Regions from separate parts of the Burkholderia savannae genome, predicted to be linked through region 1. Evidence: predicted binding sites of a transcription regulator. Region 1 holds the regulator's gene; each other region holds the start of a gene.
What was found. The regulator sigma-54, encoded in region 1, starts transcription at its own class of promoters, with help from an activator protein. The targets are predictions, from matches to a motif close to TGGCANGNAANCTGCTTT.
Positions count from the first base shown of each region.

Region 2: a site for sigma-54 is predicted at 2,154-2,171, ahead of WS78_RS17415 (P-II family nitrogen regulator). Genes of this name have one in related genera too.
Region 3: a site for sigma-54 is predicted at 1,459-1,476, ahead of prpB (methylisocitrate lyase). Genes of this name have one in related genera too.
Region 4: a site for sigma-54 is predicted at 1,624-1,641, ahead of glnA (type I glutamate--ammonia ligase). Genes of this name have one in related genera too.

Region 1 covers NZ_CP013417.1:3,438,973-3,444,150, forward strand. The annotation lists gene WS78_RS16845 (KdsC family phosphatase) at 1-69, shown strand, start outside; gene lptC (LPS export ABC transporter periplasmic protein LptC) at 74-688, shown strand; gene lptA (lipopolysaccharide transport periplasmic protein LptA) at 707-1,372, shown strand; gene lptB (LPS export ABC transporter ATP-binding protein) at 1,369-2,145, shown strand; gene WS78_RS16865 (RNA polymerase factor sigma-54) at 2,313-3,821, shown strand; gene hpf (ribosome hibernation-promoting factor, HPF/YfiA family) at 3,972-4,328, shown strand; gene ptsN (PTS IIA-like nitrogen regulatory protein PtsN) at 4,562-5,071, shown strand.
Region 2 covers NZ_CP013417.1:3,552,257-3,557,434, forward strand. The annotation lists gene WS78_RS17410 (ammonium transporter) at 231-1,727, opposite strand; gene WS78_RS17415 (P-II family nitrogen regulator) at 1,760-2,098, opposite strand; gene WS78_RS17420 (accessory factor UbiK family protein) at 2,464-2,715, shown strand; gene WS78_RS17425 (YifB family Mg chelatase-like AAA ATPase) at 2,856-4,430, shown strand; gene WS78_RS17430 (GNAT family N-acetyltransferase) at 4,537-4,980, opposite strand.
Region 3 covers NZ_CP013418.1:1,842,360-1,847,537, forward strand. The annotation lists gene prpC (bifunctional 2-methylcitrate synthase/citrate synthase) at 1-475, opposite strand, end outside; gene prpB (methylisocitrate lyase) at 539-1,432, opposite strand; gene prpR (propionate catabolism operon regulatory protein PrpR) at 1,650-3,671, shown strand; gene WS78_RS29315 (methyl-accepting chemotaxis protein) at 4,121-5,178, shown strand, end outside.
Region 4 covers NZ_CP013417.1:1,261,086-1,266,263, reverse strand. The annotation lists gene glnA (type I glutamate--ammonia ligase) at 100-1,515, opposite strand; gene WS78_RS06320 (rhodanese-like domain-containing protein) at 1,925-2,389, shown strand; gene WS78_RS06315 (competence/damage-inducible protein A) at 2,679-3,488, opposite strand; gene WS78_RS06310 (EI24 domain-containing protein) at 3,485-4,318, opposite strand; gene WS78_RS06305 (sterol desaturase family protein) at 5,000-5,178, opposite strand, start outside.

The DNA of each region.
Region 1 (5,178 bases):
GTGTGCGACGCGATCCTGCGCGCGCAGCACCGCTACGACGCGCTGCTCGCGGCCGCCTGCGGAGTCTGAGCGGATGGACGGCAAATTCCGGCTGACTTCGATGATCCCGCTCGTCGCGATGGCGGCGCTCGCGGGCGGCACGTACTGGCTGCTGCAGGCGACGCTGCCGCCGCCCGGCGAGGCGGTCGTGCGGCCGAAATCGCACACGCCCGACTATTTCGCGGACAATTTCTCCGTCACCGAGCTCGACCAGACGGGCTCGACCCAGTACCGGCTGGCGGCGGCGGGCCTCGTCCACTACGAAGACGACGAGACGAGCGACCTGACTCAGCCCGCGCTGCGCGCGTTCCAGCCCGGCAAGCCGACCGTGACCGCGACCGCCAAGCGCGGCGTCGTCAACGGCGACGTGTCGATCGTCGATTTGTATGACGAAGCGCGGATCGTACGCGCGGCGGGCGCGGGCGACCCGCCGATGCAGGCGGATTCCGAGCATTTCCGGGTGTTGGTCAACGACGATGTGATCGAGACCGAAAAGCCGGTTAAACTTCAGCGCGGCCTGTCGATCGCGAACGCCGCCGCCGGGATGAAGTACAACAACGTCACCCGAGTCATCGAACTCTACGGCAACGTGCGCGGCACGATCGCCTCTTCCGACGCGTCCGGCGGCGCTCCAGGCCAACCCAAGTAACTCACCACGCGGGACTGCATGAACGAATCGTTCCCTTGTTTATTCCAGAGCGGCGCACGCCGCGTCGTCCGCGCGGTGCTCGCGGCGGCGCTCGTCGCGGCGCCGCTCGCGGGCGTCGCGCCCGCAGCCCATGCCGAAAAGGCCGACCGCGACAAGCCGATCAACGTCGAAGCGGACAACCTGACCTATGACGACCTGAAGCAGGTCACGGTCGCGACGGGCAACGTCGTCATCACGAAGGGCACGATCCTGATCAAGGGCGACCGCGTCGAGGTGCGCCAGGACGCGCAGGGCTACCAGTACGCGACCGCGACGGCCTCCGGCAAGAAGCACGCATCGTTTCGCCAGAAGCGCGAAGGCCTCGACGAATACATCGACGGCGACGCCGAGCGAATCGACTACGACGGCAAGCAGGATCTGACCACGCTGACGACGAACGCGACCGTGCGCCGCCTGCAAGGCCTGTCCACCGTCGCCGACACGGTTCACGGCAGCGTGATCACCTACGACGGCCAGCGCGACTTCTACACCGCGCGCGGCGGCAAGGACGTCGTCGCGCCGGGCAACCCGGGCGGGCGCGTGCGCGCGATGCTGACGCCGAAGAACAGCGGCCCGGCGCCGCTGTCCGGCGGCCCCGCGCAGCTCTCGCCGTCGAACAGCCTGCAGGGAGCACCGAACCCGTGAACGCGCTCCCCAATCGCCAGCCGGCCGGCACGTCGAGCTCGCTCGTCGTGCGCAACCTGAAGAAGCGCTACGGCTCGCGCACCGTCGTCAAGGACGTATCGCTCGACGTGAAGAGCGGCGAAGTCGTCGGCCTGCTCGGCCCGAACGGCGCCGGCAAGACGACGTCGTTCTACATGATCGTCGGCCTCGTGCCGCTCGACGCGGGCGACATCTCGCTGAACGGCAGCCCGATCAGCCTGATGCCGATCCACAAGCGCGCGTCGCTCGGCCTGTCGTACCTGCCGCAGGAAGCGTCGGTGTTCCGCAAGCTGACCGTCGAGCAGAACATCCGCGCGGTGCTCGAACTGCAGCACGGCGACAACGGCAAGCGGCTGTCCAAGGACGAGATCGGCGCGCGCGCGGAGGCGCTCCTCGAAGAGCTGCAGATCGCGCACCTGCGCGACAATCCGGCGCTGTCGCTGTCGGGCGGCGAGCGCCGCCGCGTCGAGATCGCGCGCGCGCTCGCGAGCAACCCGAGCTTCATTCTGCTCGACGAGCCGTTCGCGGGCGTCGATCCGATCGCGGTGCTCGAAATCCAGAAGATCGTGAAGTTCCTGAAGCAGCGCAATATCGGCGTGCTGATCACCGATCACAACGTGCGCGAGACGCTCGGCATCTGCGATCACGCGTACATCATCAGCGACGGCTCGGTGCTCGCGTCCGGCGCTCCGAAGGAAATCATCGAAAACGAAAGCGTGCGGCGCGTCTACCTCGGCGAGCACTTCCGCATGTGAGCGGCGCGGGACACGATCCCGCGGCCGTCCTTTCCCAGGCGCGATCCGCGCCGTCCCTCCGCACGTTCGGCATGCGCCGGGCGTGCGCATTCGCGCGCCAAGCGTCATCCCGAATGCCTCAACGCGCCGCCCTCGTGGCAAACTTCCGGCATGACTCCCTTTTTGCCATGAAAGCCAGCCTCCAACTCCGCCTGTCGCAGCATCTCGCGCTCACGCCCCAGCTTCAACAGTCGATCCGGCTGCTGCAGCTATCGACGCTCGAACTGCAACAGGAAGTCGCGACGGCGATCGCGCAGAACCCGCTGCTCGAAAACGACGACGACTGGATCGCGAGCCCGCTGCGCGTCGCGGCCGACGGCTCGGTGATCGCGCAGACGCCCGCGTCGCCCGCACCCGAGCCGATGCAGGGCGCGTCGAACGGCACGAGTGCGACGAATGAGCGCACCGAGCGCGACGAGCCCGCCGGCGTCGACGAATACGACAGCTATTCGGCCGACAGCGGCGACGCGAACCAATGGAACCTCGACGACTTCGGCCGCTCGCCCGCCGCCTCCGACGACGACGATCTGCCGCCGATGCAGATCCACGAAACGTCGACCTCGCTGCGCGACCATCTGATGGCGCAACTGCGCGTCACGCAGGCGAGCCCGCGCGATCGCGCGCTCGTCACGTTCCTGATCGAATCGCTCGACGACGACGGCTATCTGGCGGCGCCGCTCGATGAAGTGCTTTCCGATCTGCCGGCGGAGCTCGAAGTCGACGTCGACGAACTGAGCGCGGCGCTCGCGCTCCTGCACAGCTTCGATCCGGCCGGCGTCGGCGCGCGCTCCGCATCCGAGTGCCTGAAGCTGCAGCTGCTGCGCCTCGATCCGTCCCCTACGCGCGCGCTCGCGCTCGATATCGTGTCGCAGCATCTCGAGCTGCTCGCCGCGCGCGATTTCACGCGCTTGCGCAAGCAACTGAAAGCGACCGACGACGAACTGCGCGACGCGCACGCGCTGATCCGCTCGCTCGAGCCGTTCCCCGGCGCGGCGTACGGCAAGGCCGAAGCGGACTACGTGGTGCCCGACATCATCGTGAAGAAGACGGGCCAGAACTGGCAGGCGGAACTCAATCCGGAAGTCGTGCCGCGGCTGCGGATCAACCACCTGTACGCGAACATCCTGCGCAACAGCCGCGGCGATCCGAGCACGGGCTCGCTCAAGCAGCAACTGCAGGAAGCGCGCTGGCTGATCAAGAACATTCAGCAGCGATTCGAGACGATCCTGCGCGTCGCGCAGGCGATTGTCGAACGTCAGAAGAATTTCTTCGCGCACGGCGAAATTGCGATGCGCCCCTTGGTTTTGCGGGAAATAGCTGATACGCTGGGCCTACACGAATCGACTGTCTCCCGTGTGACAACCGGCAAGTACATGCTGACCCCGTTCGGCACACTTGAATTTAAGTACTTCTTCGGATCGCACGTTTCGACAGACACCGGAGGTGCCGCGTCGTCGACGGCCATCCGCGCCCTCATCAAACAACTGATAGGAGCCGAAGACCCCAAATCCCCTCTTTCGGATAGTCGTATAGCCGAGCTGCTAGCGGAACAAGGGTTCGTGGTCGCGCGCCGCACGGTTGCCAAATATCGCGAAGCCCTCAAGATCCCGGCGGTGAATCTGCGCAAGTCTTTGTAGCCCGTCGCCACGCGGCGGGTGTTTTCCGGCCGCCGCATAGTCGACGGCAAAGCCTGCCGACCGATTCGCTCGCGCGCCGAGCGGCGGCAAGCGGAACCGGCAGGCATGCCGCCTCTATGCGGAAGGTGGTCATTAGCTTGGAGAAGCACTATGAACCTGAAGATCAGTGGACACCATCTCGAAGTCACGCCTGCTATCCGCGAATACGTGATCACCAAGCTCGATAGGGTGCTACGGCATAGCGATCAGGTCATTGATGGCGCTGTGATCCTCACGGTCGACAACCACAAGGAGAAGGACAAGCGGCAAAAGGCGGAAATCACGCTGCATCTGAAGGGAAAGGATATCTTCGTCGAAAGCGCGAACGGCGACATGTACGCGGCGATCGATCTGCTGATCGACAAGCTCGACCGCCAGGTCGTCAAGCACATGGAGCGCCTGCAGACGCACGCGCACGAGCCGATCAAGCATCAGGCCGTCGAACAGATCGAACTTCCGCCGCAATGAGCGCGGCGCGACAGCGCCGGCCGAACCGCCCGCCTCGACGGGCGGTTTTTTATTGTGCAAACCGCTGTGGCGCGACGCGCGCATGTGCGGCGCCCGGGCGATTCCCGGCGCTTTGCACGGTGCGCGGCGCCGTCTGCAGTGCTCTATAATGTGTCGGTTATTATCGGGGGCGATGAACCGGTTCGCCGCGCTTCACAGGTCTCCGTCGCCAAACGCCGTCCTTTTTGACCGACATGGAAAATCAGTCCGCCGCGAGGAGACCCCAGGCCGCCCCTATGCCTGCCAACATGAATCGCCTAGCCAAAATCCTGCCTTTGGAGAACGTCGTCGTCGGCCTCTCCGTCACCAGCAAGAAACGCGTCTTCGAACAAGCCGGGCTGATCTTCGAGAATCAGAACGGCATCGCCCGCAGCACCGTCACCGACAATCTGTTCGCGCGCGAGCGGCTCGGCTCGACGGGCCTCGGCGAAGGCGTCGCCATTCCGCATGGCCGGATCAAGGGGCTCAAGCACCCGCTCGCCGCGTTCGTGCGGCTTGCCGAGCCGATCCCGTTCGAGGCGCCGGACGGCCAGCCCGTGTCGCTCTTGATCTTCCTGCTCGTGCCCGAGCAGGCGACGCAGGCGCATCTCGAAATCCTCTCCGAAATTGCCCAACTGCTGTCCGACCGCGACACTCGCGAGCGTCTGCACACCGAACCGGATCGCGACGAGTTGCATCAACTCCTGACTCAGTGGCAACCTTAAGCTGATCGGGGCGGTTCGTTCCCCATTGCGTCGCGGCCCGCGCCGCCGAGTCGAGCCGCCCGCCGCCGGGCCGGCGCCGCAACCGTCGTTGCAGCGTCCGGGCGCCG
Region 2 (5,178 bases), 110 kb from region 1:
ATTGTCGCTATTGACCCGATAGGCCGAAGGGTTATCGCGCGCGCCCTTGCCGCGCGGGCTTCAGACGGGTGTTTGCCGCAGCGCGCGATGTCGGCGCCGCATGCGACAAGGTGCGAATAGACGAAAAAAAACCCGCCGGGAAGGCGGGTCGAAGTCGCTGCGCTCATTCTGTCCGTCGGGCGGCGAAGCGTGCGTGCGCCGCGCCGTCCCGGGTTCGGGGATGAATCCGATTATTCGACGTGCTCGCCGTGCAGGATCACGTCGAGGCCCTCGCGTTCTTCTTCCTCCGTCACGCGCAGGCCGATCACGAGATCGATCACCTTCAGCAGCACGAAGCTCACGATGCCGCTGTAGACGAGCGTGATCAGCACGCCCTTCGCCTGCAGCAGCAGGCTGCCGTCGGCGCCGCCGATGTCCTTGACCGCGAACACGCCCGTCAGCAGCGCGCCGAGAATGCCGCCCACGCCGTGCACGCCGAACGCGTCGAGTGAATCGTCGTAGCCGAGCTTCGACTTGAGCCACGTGGCCGACCAGAAGCACACGACGCCCGCGGCGATGCCGATCACGAGCGCGCCCGCGACGCCGACGAAGCCGGCCGCCGGCGTGATCGCGACGAGGCCCGCCACCGCGCCCGACACGATGCCGAGCACCGAGGGCTTACCCTTCGCGATCCACTCGGCGAACATCCAGCCGAGCGCGGCGCACGCGGTCGCCACTTGCGTCGTCAGCATCGCGAAGCCGGCACGGCCGTCCGCCGCGACCGCGGAGCCCGCGTTGAAGCCGAACCAGCCGACCCACAGCATCGAGCCGCCGATCAGCGTCAGCACGAGGTTGTGCGGCGCCATCGCCTCACGGCCGTAGCCGACGCGCTTGCCGAGCACGAGGCACGACATCAGGCCCGCGATGCCGGCGTTGATGTGAACGACCGTGCCGCCCGCGAAGTCGAGCACGCCGTCGGCCGACAGCCAGCCGGTCGGTTCCCAGACCATGTGCGCGATCGGCACATAGACGATCAGCGACCAGAGCGTCATGAACACGAGCATCGCCGAGAACTTCATCCGGTCGGCGAACGCGCCGCAGATGAGGGCGGGCGTGATGATCGCGAACGTCATCTGGTAGACGAAGTAGACCGTCTCGGGAATCGTCGGCGCGAGGTGGCTGACGGTGAGCGTCGTCGCCTTGTCGCCGTGGATGTAGTTCATCCCGGACAGGAACACGCGCGAGAAGCCGCCGATGAAGCCGTTGCCCGGCGTGAACGCGAGGCTGTAGCCGACGACCGTCCAGAGCACCGTGATCAGCGCGGTGATCGCGAAGCTCTGCATCACGGTGGCGAGCACGTTCTTCTTGCGAACCATGCCGCCGTAGAAGAGCGCGAGGCCCGGAATCGTCATGAACAGCACGAGGGCGGTCGACGTCAGCATCCACGCGGTGTCGCCCGAATTGATCTTCGACGAATCGACCGAGAACGGCGCGGTCGGCGCGGCGGGTGCGGCGGCGGCCGATGCCGGCGCGGCGGCCGATGCGGCCGCGGATGCGTCGGCCGGCGCGGATGCGGCCGGCGCCGAGGCGGCAGGCGCGGACGCGGCGGCGGCGCTCGCCGACGTGTCGGAAGCCGCTGCGGCCGAGGCGGCTGCGGGTGCCGACGACGCGTCGTCGGCCATCGCGGCGCCGATGCCGCCCGCAAGCAGCGAGCCGGCCATCAACAGTGACATCAGTATTTTGCGCATCTTGGATTTCCTCTTATCGCTCGTGTCTCTTGTTACAGGGCGTCAGCGCCCGTCTCCCCGGTACGGATCCGAATCACCTGCTCGATCGCCGTGACGAAGATCTTGCCGTCGCCGATCTTCCCCGTGCGTGCCGCACGCTCGATCGCCTCGACGGCCTGATCGACGAGATCGTCCGACACCGCGGCTTCGATTTTCATCTTAGGAAGGAAATCGACGACATACTCGGCGCCGCGGTACAGCTCGGTGTGCCCTTTCTGGCGGCCGAACCCCTTGACCTCCGTCACCGTGATGCCCGAGACGCCGAGGGCCGAGAGCGCCTCGCGCGTCTCATCGAGCTTGAACGGCTTGATGATTGCGGTAATCAGTTTCATGAAGTCCTCTCGCTATGGTTGTCCCATCAGTGCAGCAATGTGTAGCGGAACATCTACAGCAACTCGCATGCCATGTCGGCTCATGCAGGTCTTGAAAGGCTTTCAGGCAGATTTCCGCCACGGATGCGCGCTTGCGCGAACGCAAGCGCGCCTTGGCCGAACGGCCAACGCGGGCCCGGTTTGCTGGCGCACTGAAAGGAAGGTTGTTAGAGTGCACGCACGTCCGGCGCACGGCGAACGCGGCTTCACGCGATCGAATGCCCGGAAAACGGGCCTGCGAGCGCACCAATTTCGGTCATGCGCGATTCGTGGGCACGACGGCAACGGCTATTGCACAGATTTTGTGCACCTGGAAGGGGAACACCATGAAGCAACCCAGCGACGTTTTCAACGACCTGCAGGCGCGTATCGGCGATCTGCTGAAAAACTCGCCGGCCAAGGATGTCGAGCGCAACGTGAAGGCGATGCTCACGCAGGGCTTCTCGAAGCTCGATCTCGTCACCCGCGAGGAATTCGACACGCAGGCGCAAGTGCTCGCGCGCACTCGCGCGCGGCTCGAGGAACTCGAGAAGCGCGTCGCCGAGCTCGAACAGAAACTGGCCGACGTCCAATCGTGACGGCCGCCGCCGCTCGCATTCGCTGAGCGGCCCATCCCAGCAGCTCGCGCCACGCCGGCAAGCGCGCATCGAAACCAATCTCCGGACGCCACGGGCGGCGCCATCCGCGCCGCCCGGTCCGGTCCACGCGGAGTCGAATCATGTCGCTTGCCGTGGTGCGCAGCCGCGCGCCCGCTGCCGGCCGTGCGCCGGAAGTCACCGTCGAAGTCCATCTCGCCAACGGGCTGCCCTCGTTCTCGATCGTCGGGCTGCCCGATCTCGAGGTGCGCGAAAGTCGCGAGCGCGTACGCGCCGCGCTGCAGAATTGCGGCTTCGAATTCCCCGTGCGGCGCATTACCGTCAACCTCGCGCCCGCCGACCTGCCGAAGGAGTCCGGCCGCTTCGACCTGCCGATCGCGCTCGGCATTCTCGCCGCGAGCGGCCAGCTTCCGGCCGATGCGCTCGATGGCCGCGAGTTCGCGGGCGAGCTGTCGTTGACGGGCGCGCTGCGCCCGATGCGCGGTGCGTTCGCGATGGCGTGCGGCGCGGCGCGCGCGCAGCAGGCGGACGAAACCGGTTTGGTGGCGGATGGCGAACCGGCGGCGGCGCCGAGCGCCGCCGAGCTCTACCTGCCGCTGCCGAGCGCGGGCGAAGCGGCGCTCGCGCCGGGCGTGACGGTGTACGGCGCGGCTGATCTGCCCGCGCTGTGCGCGCATCTCGCCGGCGCGCCGGACGGGCGGCTCGCGCCCGTCGCCGCACCCCGCCTCGACGATCTGCCTGCCGCATCCGCCCCCGACCTCGCCGACGTGATCGGCCAGACGGGCGCGAAGCGCGCGCTCGAAGTCGCGGCGGCGGGCGGCCATCACATGCTGATGATCGGGCCGCCGGGAGCGGGCAAGTCGATGCTCGCCGCGCGTCTGCCGGGCCTCCTGCCGCCGCTCAACGACGACGAGGCGCTGACGTCCGCCGCGATTCTTTCATCGAGCCGCGCGGGCTTCTCGCCCGCTCAATGGCGGCGGCGTCCGTTTCGCGCGCCGCACCACTCGTCGAGTTCGGCCGCGCTCGTCGGCGGGCGCAATCCGCCGCAGCCGGGCGAAATCACGCTCGCGCACCTCGGCGTGCTGTTCCTCGACGAGCTGCCCGAATTCGACCGGCACGTGCTCGAGACGCTGCGCGAGCCGCTCGAGGCGGGCCGCATCACGATCTCGCGCGCCGCGCTGCAGGCGGATTTCCCGGCCGCATGCCAGCTGATCGCGGCGATGAATCCGTGCCCCTGCGGCTGGCGCGGCGACCCCGGCGGCCGTTGCCGCTGCTCGCCCGACGTCGCCGCGCGCTATCTGCGCAAGCTGTCCGGGCCGCTTCTCGACCGCATCGACATCCAGATCGAAATTCCCGCGCTCACGCCCGCCGAGCTGGCCGAGCGGCCGGCGGCGGCGGGCGAATCGAGCGCGGCCGTCGCCGAGCGCGTCGCGCTCGCGCGCTTGCGGCAATTCGCGCGGCAGCGCAAGACCAATCACATGCTGACGGGGCGCGAAACCGATACGTTCTGCCGTCCGGACAGCACGGGCGAGACGCTGCTGCGCGAAGCGGGCGAGCGGTTCCGCTGGTCGGCGCGCGCGCACTACCGGGTGCTGAAGGTCGCGCGGACGATCGCGGATCTCGCGGGCGACGAATCGCCGAGCGCCGGGCAGATCGCCGAGGCGATCCGGTATCGAAGGGTGTTTTCGCCCGCCTGAGCGCCTATCGCACGACAGTCCGCCGCCCGGCGACAGGAAGAACGGCGCGCTCGGCGATGCAGGCTCGAATGCGCGGCGCCGTCGCGAGCCGCTCGGCGGCCGCACGTCATCGGCCGCCCGTCGGGCGGAGTTCCAGCAGCAGATAGTCGCCGTCCTCGGATACGCCCGAATCGATCTCGACGAACCCGTGTGCGCGATAAAACGCGAGTGCGCGCTCGTTCAATCGCAGGCATTTGAGCCGATAGCGCGTGGCGGGCCAGCCGGGCAGCGCGCGCAGCAACGCGCTGCCTATTCCCTCGCGCAGCCGCGAACCCGCAACGTACAGATGGTGGAGAAAGCAGTCGGGCTCCCACACCGAGATGAAGCCGACGATGCCCTCGCGCGGCGCTTGCGCGACGAGCAGCGATTCGCCTCGGGTGTGTTCGTCGAAATCATCGAGCGCGAAGCCGTCGGCGGGCAACCAGGCGAACGTGCCGCGGCGCGCGCGCAAATAGAGCCGGCGCAACGCGGGCTGGTCGGCGGGGGCGGCGGCGCGAACGAGAATCGTCATGGTCGTATCCGCGGACGGTAGGCAAAGAAGTATCCATGGCCATCTCGGCGCCTGCTTGACGCCTGCTTGACGGACCGTGCCGAGCCGCGATCGGGATGCCCACCGGGTTACGAGCGGCACGAAATCATCGCCTCGGCAACCGGTCGATCGACGCCCTCGCACGGCCGGCGATCGCCGCCATTCAAGCAGCGATTTTCA
Region 3 (5,178 bases), on a different replicon from region 1:
CGTTGTGCGAATAGTGATACCAGTACAGCAGCATCGAGCCGAGCGACGCCATCAGCCGGTCCGCGATGTCGCGCGCGCCCGGCAGGTTGTGATCGTCCTTCTCGGGCAGCACGGTGCCGAGCACCGACACGCCCGTGCGCATCACGTCCATCGGATGCGCGGACGCCGGCACCCATTCGAGCGCCGCCTTCACGTTCGCGGGCAGCCCGCGCATCGCGCGCAGCTTCGCCTTGTACGCGGCCAGCTCGGTGACGTTCGGCAGCGTCTCGTGCACGAGCAGGTGCGCGATCTCCTCGAATTCGCTCGAGCCGGCGATGTCGAGAATGTCGTAGCCGCGGTAATGCAGATCGTTGCCGGTCTTGCCGACCGTGCACAGCGCCGTGTTGCCCGCCGCGACGCCCGACAGCGCAACCGACTTCTTCGGCTTGAAACCGCCCGCGGCGCTCGTCGCCGCCGCTTCCTTCGTCTCGCTCATCCTTATACTCTCCTGGGTTCGAATCCGTGATTCCCTGCTTCGGTGCTCGCGCGCATCCGCGCTTCAGTTCCGGCCTTGGCTGAAGAGCTGGTCCAGCTTCTCTTCGTATGCGTAGTAGCCGAGATACTCGTACAGCTCCGCGCGCGTCTGCATCGTCGGCACCGCGGCCTTTTGCGTGCCGTCGCGGCGCACCGTCTCGTAGAAGTTCAGCGCGGCCTTGTTCATCGCGCGATACGCGCCGCAGCAGTACAGCGCGATGTCGACGTTCGCGCTCTTCAGCTCGTCGAGCGTGAAAAGCGGCGTCGAGCCGAACTCGGTCAGGTTCGCGAGAATCGGCACCTTCACCGCTTCCTTGAAGCGGCGGTAATCGTCGAGCGTCTTCATCGCCTCGGGGAAGATCATGTCCGCGCCCGCCTCGACGTACGCGATCGCGCGCTCGATCGCCGAGTCGATGCCCTCGGCCGCCGCGGCGTCGGTGCGCGCCATGATCACGAAGGTCTCGTCGGTGCGCGCGTCGACGGCCGCCTTGATCCGGTCGACCATCTCGCCCGTCGGCACGCATTCCTTGCCCGGACGGTGGCCGCAGCGCTTCTGGCCGACCTGATCCTCGAGGTGCACCGCGCCGACGCCCGCCTTGATGAACGAGCGGATCGTGCGCGCGATGTTGAACGCGCCGCCCCAGCCGGTATCGATGTCGACGAGAAGCGGCAGGTTCGTCGCGTTGGTGATCCGGTTCGCGTCGACGAGCACGTCGTCCATCGTGCTGATGCCGAGATCGGGAATGCCGAGCGAGTTCGCGGCGACGCCGCCGCCCGACAGATACACCGCCTTGAAGCCAACCGCCTCGGCCATCTTCGCGGCGTACGCGGTGATCGCGCCGACCACCTGCAGCGGCTGCTCGGCCGCGACCGCCGCGCGGAACTTCGCGCCGGCGCTGATCAGTTGTGGGTTGCCCATCGACTCCTCCTGAAAGATGCTCGTCAAGAGCAAGGTCCGGGCCAGGCCGATCGCCGGCCGCTAAGCTGCTGATTCTGCGCGCAATCCGCGCTTGCCGCTCATGTCGGACAATTGCAATTTCGAAATTGAAATTCCATATTTGAAATCGACGCGCGATAATGCGAATCGTCATCCATCCGGCCGAGCGCCGCGCGCGCCCGGCCTTTCGGTCTCGATCATGAGCACCCTACCCGAAACCGGCGTGCGCCCGCGCGTCTGGGCGGTCGGCATCAGCCGGCTGCGCGCCCTCTTTCGCGACATCGCCGACGAATACGAAGAGCGCGCCGACCTGCGGATCGTCGCGCGCGGCTACGAGGAAGCGATCACCGCGCTCGCGACGGCGGGCGGCGAGCGGCCCGACGCGATCGTCGCGGCCGGCTCGAACGGCACCTACCTGAAGGCGCGCGTGCGCGTGCCCGTCGTGCTCGTCAATCCGACCGGCTTCGACGTGATGCACGCGCTCGCCCGCGCGCGGCGCGACGCGAGCCGGATCGCGCTCGTCAGCTACGGCGAAACGCCGCCCGAGGTGCGCAGCTTCGTGGCCGCGTACGGGCTCGACGTCGTGTTCACGTCGTACCAAAGCGCGCAGGAAGCGGAAACGCGCGTGCTCGAAATGCGCGAGCGCGGCATCCAGACCGTCGTCGGGCCGGGGCTCGTCACCGATCTCGCCGCGAACGTCGGGATGGGCGCGGTGTTCGTGTACTCGCACGCGTCGGTGCGCGCGGCCGTCAACACCGCGCTCGAGGTCGCGCACGCGACGCACGCCGAGGCGCTGCGCCGCGAGCGCCTCGACAACCTGCTGCAGCATCTGCGCGACGGCGTCGTCGCGCTCGACGGCGACGGGCGCGTCGAGGCGATCAACGAGCGGCTCGCGCTCGCGCTCGGCGTCGAGCCGTCGGCCGCCGTCGGCCGCGCGCTGCACGAGCTGACGCCCGAGCTGCGCACGCTGCGCGCGGCCGACGGCGACACGCTCGCGACCTTGCGCGGCGTGCGCTACGTCGTGCATCGCGGGCCGCTCGCCGCGAGCGGCGGCGCGCCCGGCAGCGTGCTGACGTTCCAGGAATCGCGCGCGGTCGAGCGGCTCGACCGCACGCTGCGCTCGCATCAGCACGCGCAGCAGTTCACCGCGCGCTACCGGCTCGACGACGTCGTCGGTGCGTCGCCCGCGATCGCGCACGCGCGCGATCTCGCGCGGCGCTACGCGAAATCGGACGCGACCGTGCTGATCCTCGGCGAAAGCGGCACCGGCAAGGAGATGATCGCACAGAGCCTGCATGCGCTGTCCGCGCGCCGCAAGTATCCGTTCGTCGCCGTGAACTGCGGCGCGTTTCCGGAAGCGCTGCTCGAGAGCGAGCTGTTCGGCTACGAGGAAGGCGCGTTCACGGGCGCGCGGCGCGGCGGCAAGGCGGGGCTCTTCGAGGCCGCGCATCGCGGCACGCTGTTTCTCGACGAAATCGGCGAGATGCCGCCGTCGCTGCAAAGCCGGCTGCTGCGCGTGCTGCAGGAGCGCGAGGTCGTGCGCGTCGGCTCGACCGAGCCGATCCCGATCGACATACGCGTCGTCGCGGCGACGCACCGGCCGCTCTTCGCGGCCGTCGAGGCGGGCGCGTTCCGCGCGGATCTCTATTACCGGCTCAACATCCTGAACATCGGGCTGCCGCCGCTGCGCGAACGCGCGGCCGACATTCCCGCGCTCGCCGCGACGCTGCTCGCGCAGGCCGCGCAACGCGAGCCGCGGCTCGCGGACAGGCTGCGCGACGCGCACGACGCGGCGCGCGCGCTCGCGGCGGCGAACGCGGCGTTGAGCCGCTATCGATGGCCCGGCAACGTGCGCGAGCTGCAAAACGTGATCGAGCGGATCGCGGTGGAGCTCGCCGATGCCGACGAGCGCGGCGACGCGGCGGCGAGCGTGGACACGCTGCGCGCGATCGCGCCCGAGGTGCTCGCGAGCGACGCGTTCGCGGCGGGCGGCCAAGGCGAGCGCGGCGGCAACGCGGATGCAGGCGATGGTGGCGACGATGACGCCGCGCAAGGCCTGACGCTCGTGCAACGCCGCCGGCGCGCGGAAGCCGACGAAATCCGCGCCGCGCTCGACGCATGCGGCGGCGATCGCGATCGCGCGTGCGCGATGCTCGGCATCAGCAAGACGACGCTGTGGCGCAAGCTCGCCGCCGACGAAGGGAAAGCGCGGCAGCGGTAAGCGCGGCGGCGGCGTGTGACGCGCAACCGGGAACTTGCGGCGAAGCGCTTTCGCTTCGGTTCTTGCGGTTTGCGGTTTGCGGTTTGCGGTTTGCGGTTTGCGGTTTGCAACTTGCATCTCGCGTCTCGCGTCTCGCGTCTCGCGTCTCGCGTCTCGCGATTTTCAGCTTGCGGCATTCGCAGCGCGTTGTCCTCGCGCCTTTCGTCGCGATTCTCGCTTCGTCACGCGATTCGTCGGCCGCAACGCGCCCGCATTGCCTGCGCGCCCCGCCCGCTCGCACGCGCATCCCGAGCATCCCGACGCATCCCGACGCATCCCATCGCATCCCGGCATCCGCGATTCGCCTGCCCGTCGCGCTCAATCATCTGATTTAAGGAACCCAGGCCCGCGCCGATAACCAGCCATCGACGCAGGCCACACGGCATTCACCCAGCAACGCCCGAAATCAGATGAAGCTCCGCCACAAAATCCCGCTTGCCTTCGCGGCAGCCCTCGTCCTCACATCCGCCGGCGCGTTCTACGGCATTCATGCGCTCAACCGCTCGCTCGACACGTACGCCACGACGGTCCAGCAAAACGCCGCGAACGAGCGGATGGTGTCCGCGACGCTCGTCGCGTTCAAGCTGCAAGTGCAGGAATGGAAGGACACGCTGCTGCGCGGCAAGGACCCGGCGAAACTCGACAAATACTGGAGCGCGTTCCAGCAGCGCGAACGAACCGTCGGCGCACTCGCCGCCGAACTCGAATCGAAGCTGCCCGACGGCGAAAGCCGCAGGCTGATCGAGCAATTCGCGTCGGCGCACGTGGAAATGGGGCGAGGCTATCGTAAGGGATTCGAAGCATTCAAGGCGTCGGGCTTCGATCCGTCGGTGGGCGACCAAGCCGTGGCCGGCGTCGATCGCGCGCCCGCCGCGCTCCTCGAAAAGGCCGCGCAGGACATCGCCGCCGACAGCGCGCGCGAATCGGCCGAAGCCGCGAGCAACGCCGCGCACGCGACGACGGTCAGCATCGTCGCGACGCTCGTCGTGTTCGCGCTCGCGCTCGCCGGCGGCGTCTGGTTCAGCGGCGCCGTCACGCGCCCGCTCGCGCGCGCGCTCGCTTGCGTGCGCCGGGTCGCGACGGGCGATCTGTCGACGCCGATCGACGCGCGCGGCGACGACGAGATCGCCGAGCTGCTCGCCGCGCTGAAGGACATGCAGGCGAGCCTGTCGCGCGTCGTCCACGACGTGCGGCACAGCGCCGACGGCGTCGCGACCGCGAGCGCGCAGATCGCGTCGGGCAATCTCGATCTGTCGTCGCGCACCGAGGAACAGGCGGCGTCGCTCGAGGAAACGGCGGCGAGCATGGACGAGCTCACGTCGACCGTGCGCCGCAACGCCGAGCATGCGCAGCATGCGTGCGCGGTGGCCGCAGGCGCGTCGACGACCGCGACGCGCGGCGGCGACGTGATGCGGCAAGTCGTCGACACGATGCGCGGGATCGCGGACAGCTCGGGCCGGGTCGCCGA
Region 4 (5,178 bases), 2.1 Mb from region 1:
CCCCTTTCAAGGCCCGATGCCTTCGCGCGCAGTTGCCGCGCGAAGGCCGGTGGGCGCCGCGGCGCTTCGTCCGCCGACGAGACGAAGCGCCATCGCCGCTTACAGCGAGTAGTACATCTCGAACTCGATCGGGTGCGTCGTCATGCGGAACTTCGCGAGCTCCTGCTCCTTGAGGCCGAGGTACGCATCGATCATCGCGTCCGTAAACACGCCGCCGCGCGTCAAGAACTCGCGGTCGTTGTCGAGTGCTTCGAGCGCCTGGTCGAGGCCCGCGCACACGGTCGGGATCTTTGCATCCTCTTCCGGCGGCAGGTCGTACAGGTTCTTGTCCGCGGCCTCGCCCGGATGGATCTTGTTCTGGATGCCGTCGAGACCCGCCATCATCAGCGCGGTGAAGCACAGGTACGGGTTCGCCATCGGGTCCGGGAAGCGCGTTTCGATGCGGCGGCCCTTCGGGTTCGACACGTGCGGAATGCGGATCGACGCCGAGCGGTTGCGCGCCGAGTACGCGAGCTTCACGGGCGCTTCGAAGTGCGGCACGAGACGCTTGTAGGAGTTCGTCGTCGGGTTCGTGATCGCGTTCAGCGCGCGCGCGTGCTTGATGATGCCGCCGATGTAGAAGAGCGCCGTTTCGGACAGGCCCGCGTAGCCGTTGCCCGCGAACAGGTTCTGGCCGTCCTTCCAGATCGACTGGTGAACGTGCATGCCCGAGCCGTTGTCGCCGACGACGGGCTTCGGCATGAACGTCGCCGTCTTGCCGTACGAGTGCGCGACGTTATGGATGATGTACTTCGCCCATTGCGTCCAGTCCGCGCGCTCGACGAGCGTCGAGAACTTCGTGCCGATTTCGTTCTGGCCCTGGCCCGCCACTTCGTGGTGGTGCACTTCCACCGGAATGCCGATCTGCTCGAGCAGCAGGCACATTTCCGAGCGCATGTCCTGGAACTGGTCAACCGGCGCGACCGGGAAGTAGCCGCCCTTCACGCCCGGGCGGTGGCCCGTGTTGCCGCCTTCGAATTCCTTGCCCGACGACCACGGCGCTTCTTCCGAGTTGATCTTCACGAAGCAGCCCGACATGTCGGTGTTCCATTGCACCGAGTCGAAGATGAAGAATTCCGGCTCCGGACCGAAGTACGCGGTGTCGCCGATGCCCGTGCTCTTCAGGTACGCTTCGGCGCGCTTCGCGAGCGAGCGCGGATCGCGCTCGTAGCCCTTGCCGTCCGCGGGCTCGACGACGTCGCAGGTCAGAACGAGGGTCGACTCTTCGTAGAACGGGTCGATGAAGGCGGCGTTCGGGTCCGGCATGAGCAGCATGTCCGACGCCTCGATGCCCTTCCAGCCCGCGATCGACGAGCCGTCGAACGCGTGGCCGCTTTCGAACTTGTCCTCGCCGAAGGCCGACACCGGCACCGACACGTGTTGCTCCTTGCCGCGCGTGTCCGTGAAGCGGAAATCGACAAACTTGACGTCCTCGTCCTTCACGAGCTGCATGACGTCGGCGACGGTTTTACTCATAACCTCTTCTCCTGATTGAACAAATCCGGCGGACTGGGACCGCCTCGTTAAGCGAGCTGCTGAGCGCAGCGTTCTTTGCCGCGTACAACCGATTCGAACGGGATCTTTGTAGCAGCTTCCATGCCATGCATGCGCCAGATCGGCGCGAAACGCGCGAGGGCTCGCCCCGTCAGGGCCGGGGCGCGCCCTTTCGGGGCTTCGATGCGCCCGGACGCCGCCCAGCGCGCACCTCGGTTGTGCAATGTATGGTTCCGCACACACGAAAATCCCTATTTTGGTGCCGATCGAGCATTTTGCACCTTTTCGGTGACAACCGCACATCGAAGCGATCGCCTGCCGGAAATCGCCGGCCGTCGCCGCGCACCCGGCGCGCTAGAATGCTTTTTTGATCCGCAGGAGACCTCCCGCCATGAGTACGCTTGAACAGCTTTACGCGCAAGCCGACACGCGCCGCACGCAAGGCAACCTGAACTACGCGGGCGCGCTCTCGCCCGCCGAGGCCTTCGAACTGCTGCAACTCGATCCGACCGCGCGCCTCGTCGACGTGCGCACCCGCGCGGAGCTCGACTGGGTCGGCCGCCCGCTCGTCGGCGACGGCCAGTACGCGCACATCGAATGGACCCGCTATCCGGGCGGCGTGCCGAACGCGGAATTCATCGATCAGCTGCGCATGGCCGCGCAGCCCGATCAGCCGATTCTGTTCCTGTGCCGCAGCGCCGCGCGCTCGAAGCTTGCCGCGGTGGCCGCCGCGCAGGCCGGCTTCACGAAGGCGTTCGATCTGCTTGAAGGGTTCGAAGGCGCAAAGGACGCGCAAGGACACCGCAAGACCGTCGAAGGCTGGTGCCATCGCGGCCTGCCCTGGATCGGCGCGTAACGCGCACTGCCGCCCGCCATCGTCGGGCCGGCCGATGACACGGCGATGACGTGACGCGCCACGGCGGCGCCGGGGCGCCGGCGTCGGGCGGCCCGGTGTGGGGCGAGGCAGTCGGTCGGGTCGGGTCGGGTCGGGTCGGTCGGGTCGGGTCGGGTCGGTCACGCAAGATGCGACGCCCGTCGGCGTCGACGGGCATGCGGCCCGGGCGCGATCAAGCGCCCTTCCTCTTTTCTTCTATCGCCTGGCAATCTTGCATCGGCGCGGCGATGGCCTGCGCCGCCCGCCCGGCTCAGCCGCGTTGCGGCTCGACGATATCGCCGCCGAGCAGATGCACGCCTTCGCGCAGCTTCACGAACGCGGCCGCGACCGCTTCCGGCTCGCCCTTCACGCCGAGATCGATGTGCCGGCGCGCATAGATCCCGCCCTTTTCCGCATCGCCCACGCTCGGCAGGCTGAACACCCGCACGCCCGGAAAGTCGCGCTCGATCTTCTCCATCAGCGGCGTCAGCGTCGATTCGGGCAGCTCGAACACATAAAGCGAACGCTCCGCGTGCGGCGTCGCGTGGTGCAGGTGCGCGTACTTCGTGTCGAGCACCCATTCGATCATCGGCCACGCCATGACCGGAAAACCCGGCACGAAGTGGTGGTCGGCGCACGAAAAACCCGGAATCCGGTTGTAGCCGTTCGGAATGATCGTCGCGCCGCGCGGAAACACGCCCATGTTGAGGCGATGGCGGTTCTCGGGCGAATCGAGATCGACGGGCGTCGCCGGGTCCGTGTGCGTCTCGCGAATCCGCTCCTCGATCAGCGCCTTCGCCTGCGGGTGCAGCTCGAGCGGCACGCCGAGCGCGGCGGCCGCGCACTGGCGCGTGTGGTCGTCGGGCGTCGCGCCGATGCCGCCCGTCGAGAACACGATGTCGCCCGACGCGAACGTGCGCGCGAGCGTCGCCGTGATCCGCGCGGGATCGTCGCCGACGTACTCGGCCCAGCCTAGCGCGAGCCCCCGCGCGCTCAGGAGCTCGATCACCTTTGCGAGGTGCTTGTCTTGGCGGCGGCCGGACAGGATCTCGTCGCCGATGATGATGATGCCGATGGTCATGCTTGCCTCGTCAAATCCGTGGAAGTCGCGCTCGCCGCCGCCGCGCGTTGATCCTGCAGCGCGCGCAGGCAATAGAAGCCGAACCACAGCGCCGAAAACACCAAGATGAACGCGTAGACCCAGATCATCGCGGCGGCGACGAACGGAAACAGCACCATCATCCAGATCGACGACACCCAGATGAAAGTCGGCACGGTGCCGAGCAGCCCGCTCGCGACGCCGATCCCGAAGAGCGGCCAGCGATGCTTGCGGACGAGCATGCGGCGCTCGTCCGCGCTCGCGTGCAGCGCGAGCGCGTCGTAGGTCATCACGCGGTACGTGAGCCAGCCCCAGATCACGGGCGGCAGCAGCGCGAAGAACGGCGGAATCAGCCACAGCGGCACCGTGACGATCAGCAGCACGATGCTCGCGAGCGCGGCCCACAGCGAATTGAACACGCTGCCGAACCAGTTGCCGCCGCGCTTCATCTCGAGCGATGCGAACTGCCGCTTCGACAGATGGGTGACGACGGCCGGCATCGACAGCGTCGCGATCAGCAGCAGCACGGTCAGCACGATGAGCGGGATCGTGAGCGACACGACGACGAACGGCGCGACGACCGCATGCAACTGCGACGCGCCGATCGCGTTGAAAAACTTATAGAGGAGCGCCGTCAGCGCGAAGCCGTCGAGCGCGGCGCGCGCGGCGTCGACGAGCGGCTGCCACGCGAACCACAGCACGACGCCCCAGACCACCGCGGCGACGATAAACGGCATGAAGGTGAGCCAGAGCATCCGCGGGTGCAGCGCACTCGCGAGCGCCCGGCCGAAGGAGCGCAGCAGATCGTTCATGCGGGACGGATCATCGATCGAGAATTGGGAAAGGCTCGGAAAGGATAAACCACGCGGCATGCGCGCGGCAAAACGGGGCGGTAGCACGGCGTCGGATGGCGAACGCGAGAATCGCGTGCATGCGCCGCGGGCGATGGCCGGCGAGCGTCGGGCGATGCGCGATGGGCAACGGAAACGAGAGCGGGCGTGACAGGCAACGGGTGACGAACAAAGGGCAGCGGGCAGTTGGGCGGTTGGGCAGCGATCGCGGCGTCGCGCGACCAATATGGCAATGGCCGGCCGCCGAAATACGGTATCAACGGCGAATGAAACCCGAAGCGAAAAGCCGCCCGGCATCGCCCGGGAAACCGCCGCCGCGCTCGCATGCCGTCCGCCGGGCGTCGGGCGTCGGCAAAAGTCCGGACGCGGCCCGAAAACGCGTGAAAACACAGATGGGCAGCGACGGAAATCGCCCGGAAACGAACACAAAGCGCCGCTGAAAGCGCCGCTCGACGCGACGCCGAGAAAGAAGCGACAGACTCGCCGGGGACGACGGCCCCGGGCGGCCCATTCGAAAGACCCGCTTCGCGGACGAAACGCACGGCGCGGCGCGCGCGATTTCCAGCCGGCGCCGCACGCCGCCGCGCCCCCCCGCCCGAGCCGGCCCGAAACGCCGCTCGCCCCGCCCCCGCCGCGCCCCGCTTACGCCGAAGCAGCGCCGCGCGCCTTCTTCGGCGCGAGCCGCCGTGCGATCCGCACGAACGCGAGCCAGTGCTGCGCCCAGAAGCCGTCGCCATACGACACCCCTTCGTACTGCTCGCGGATTCCCGTCGGCTCCGGCGTGCGGTTCCACGACGCGGTGCGAAACAGCATGTCCCACC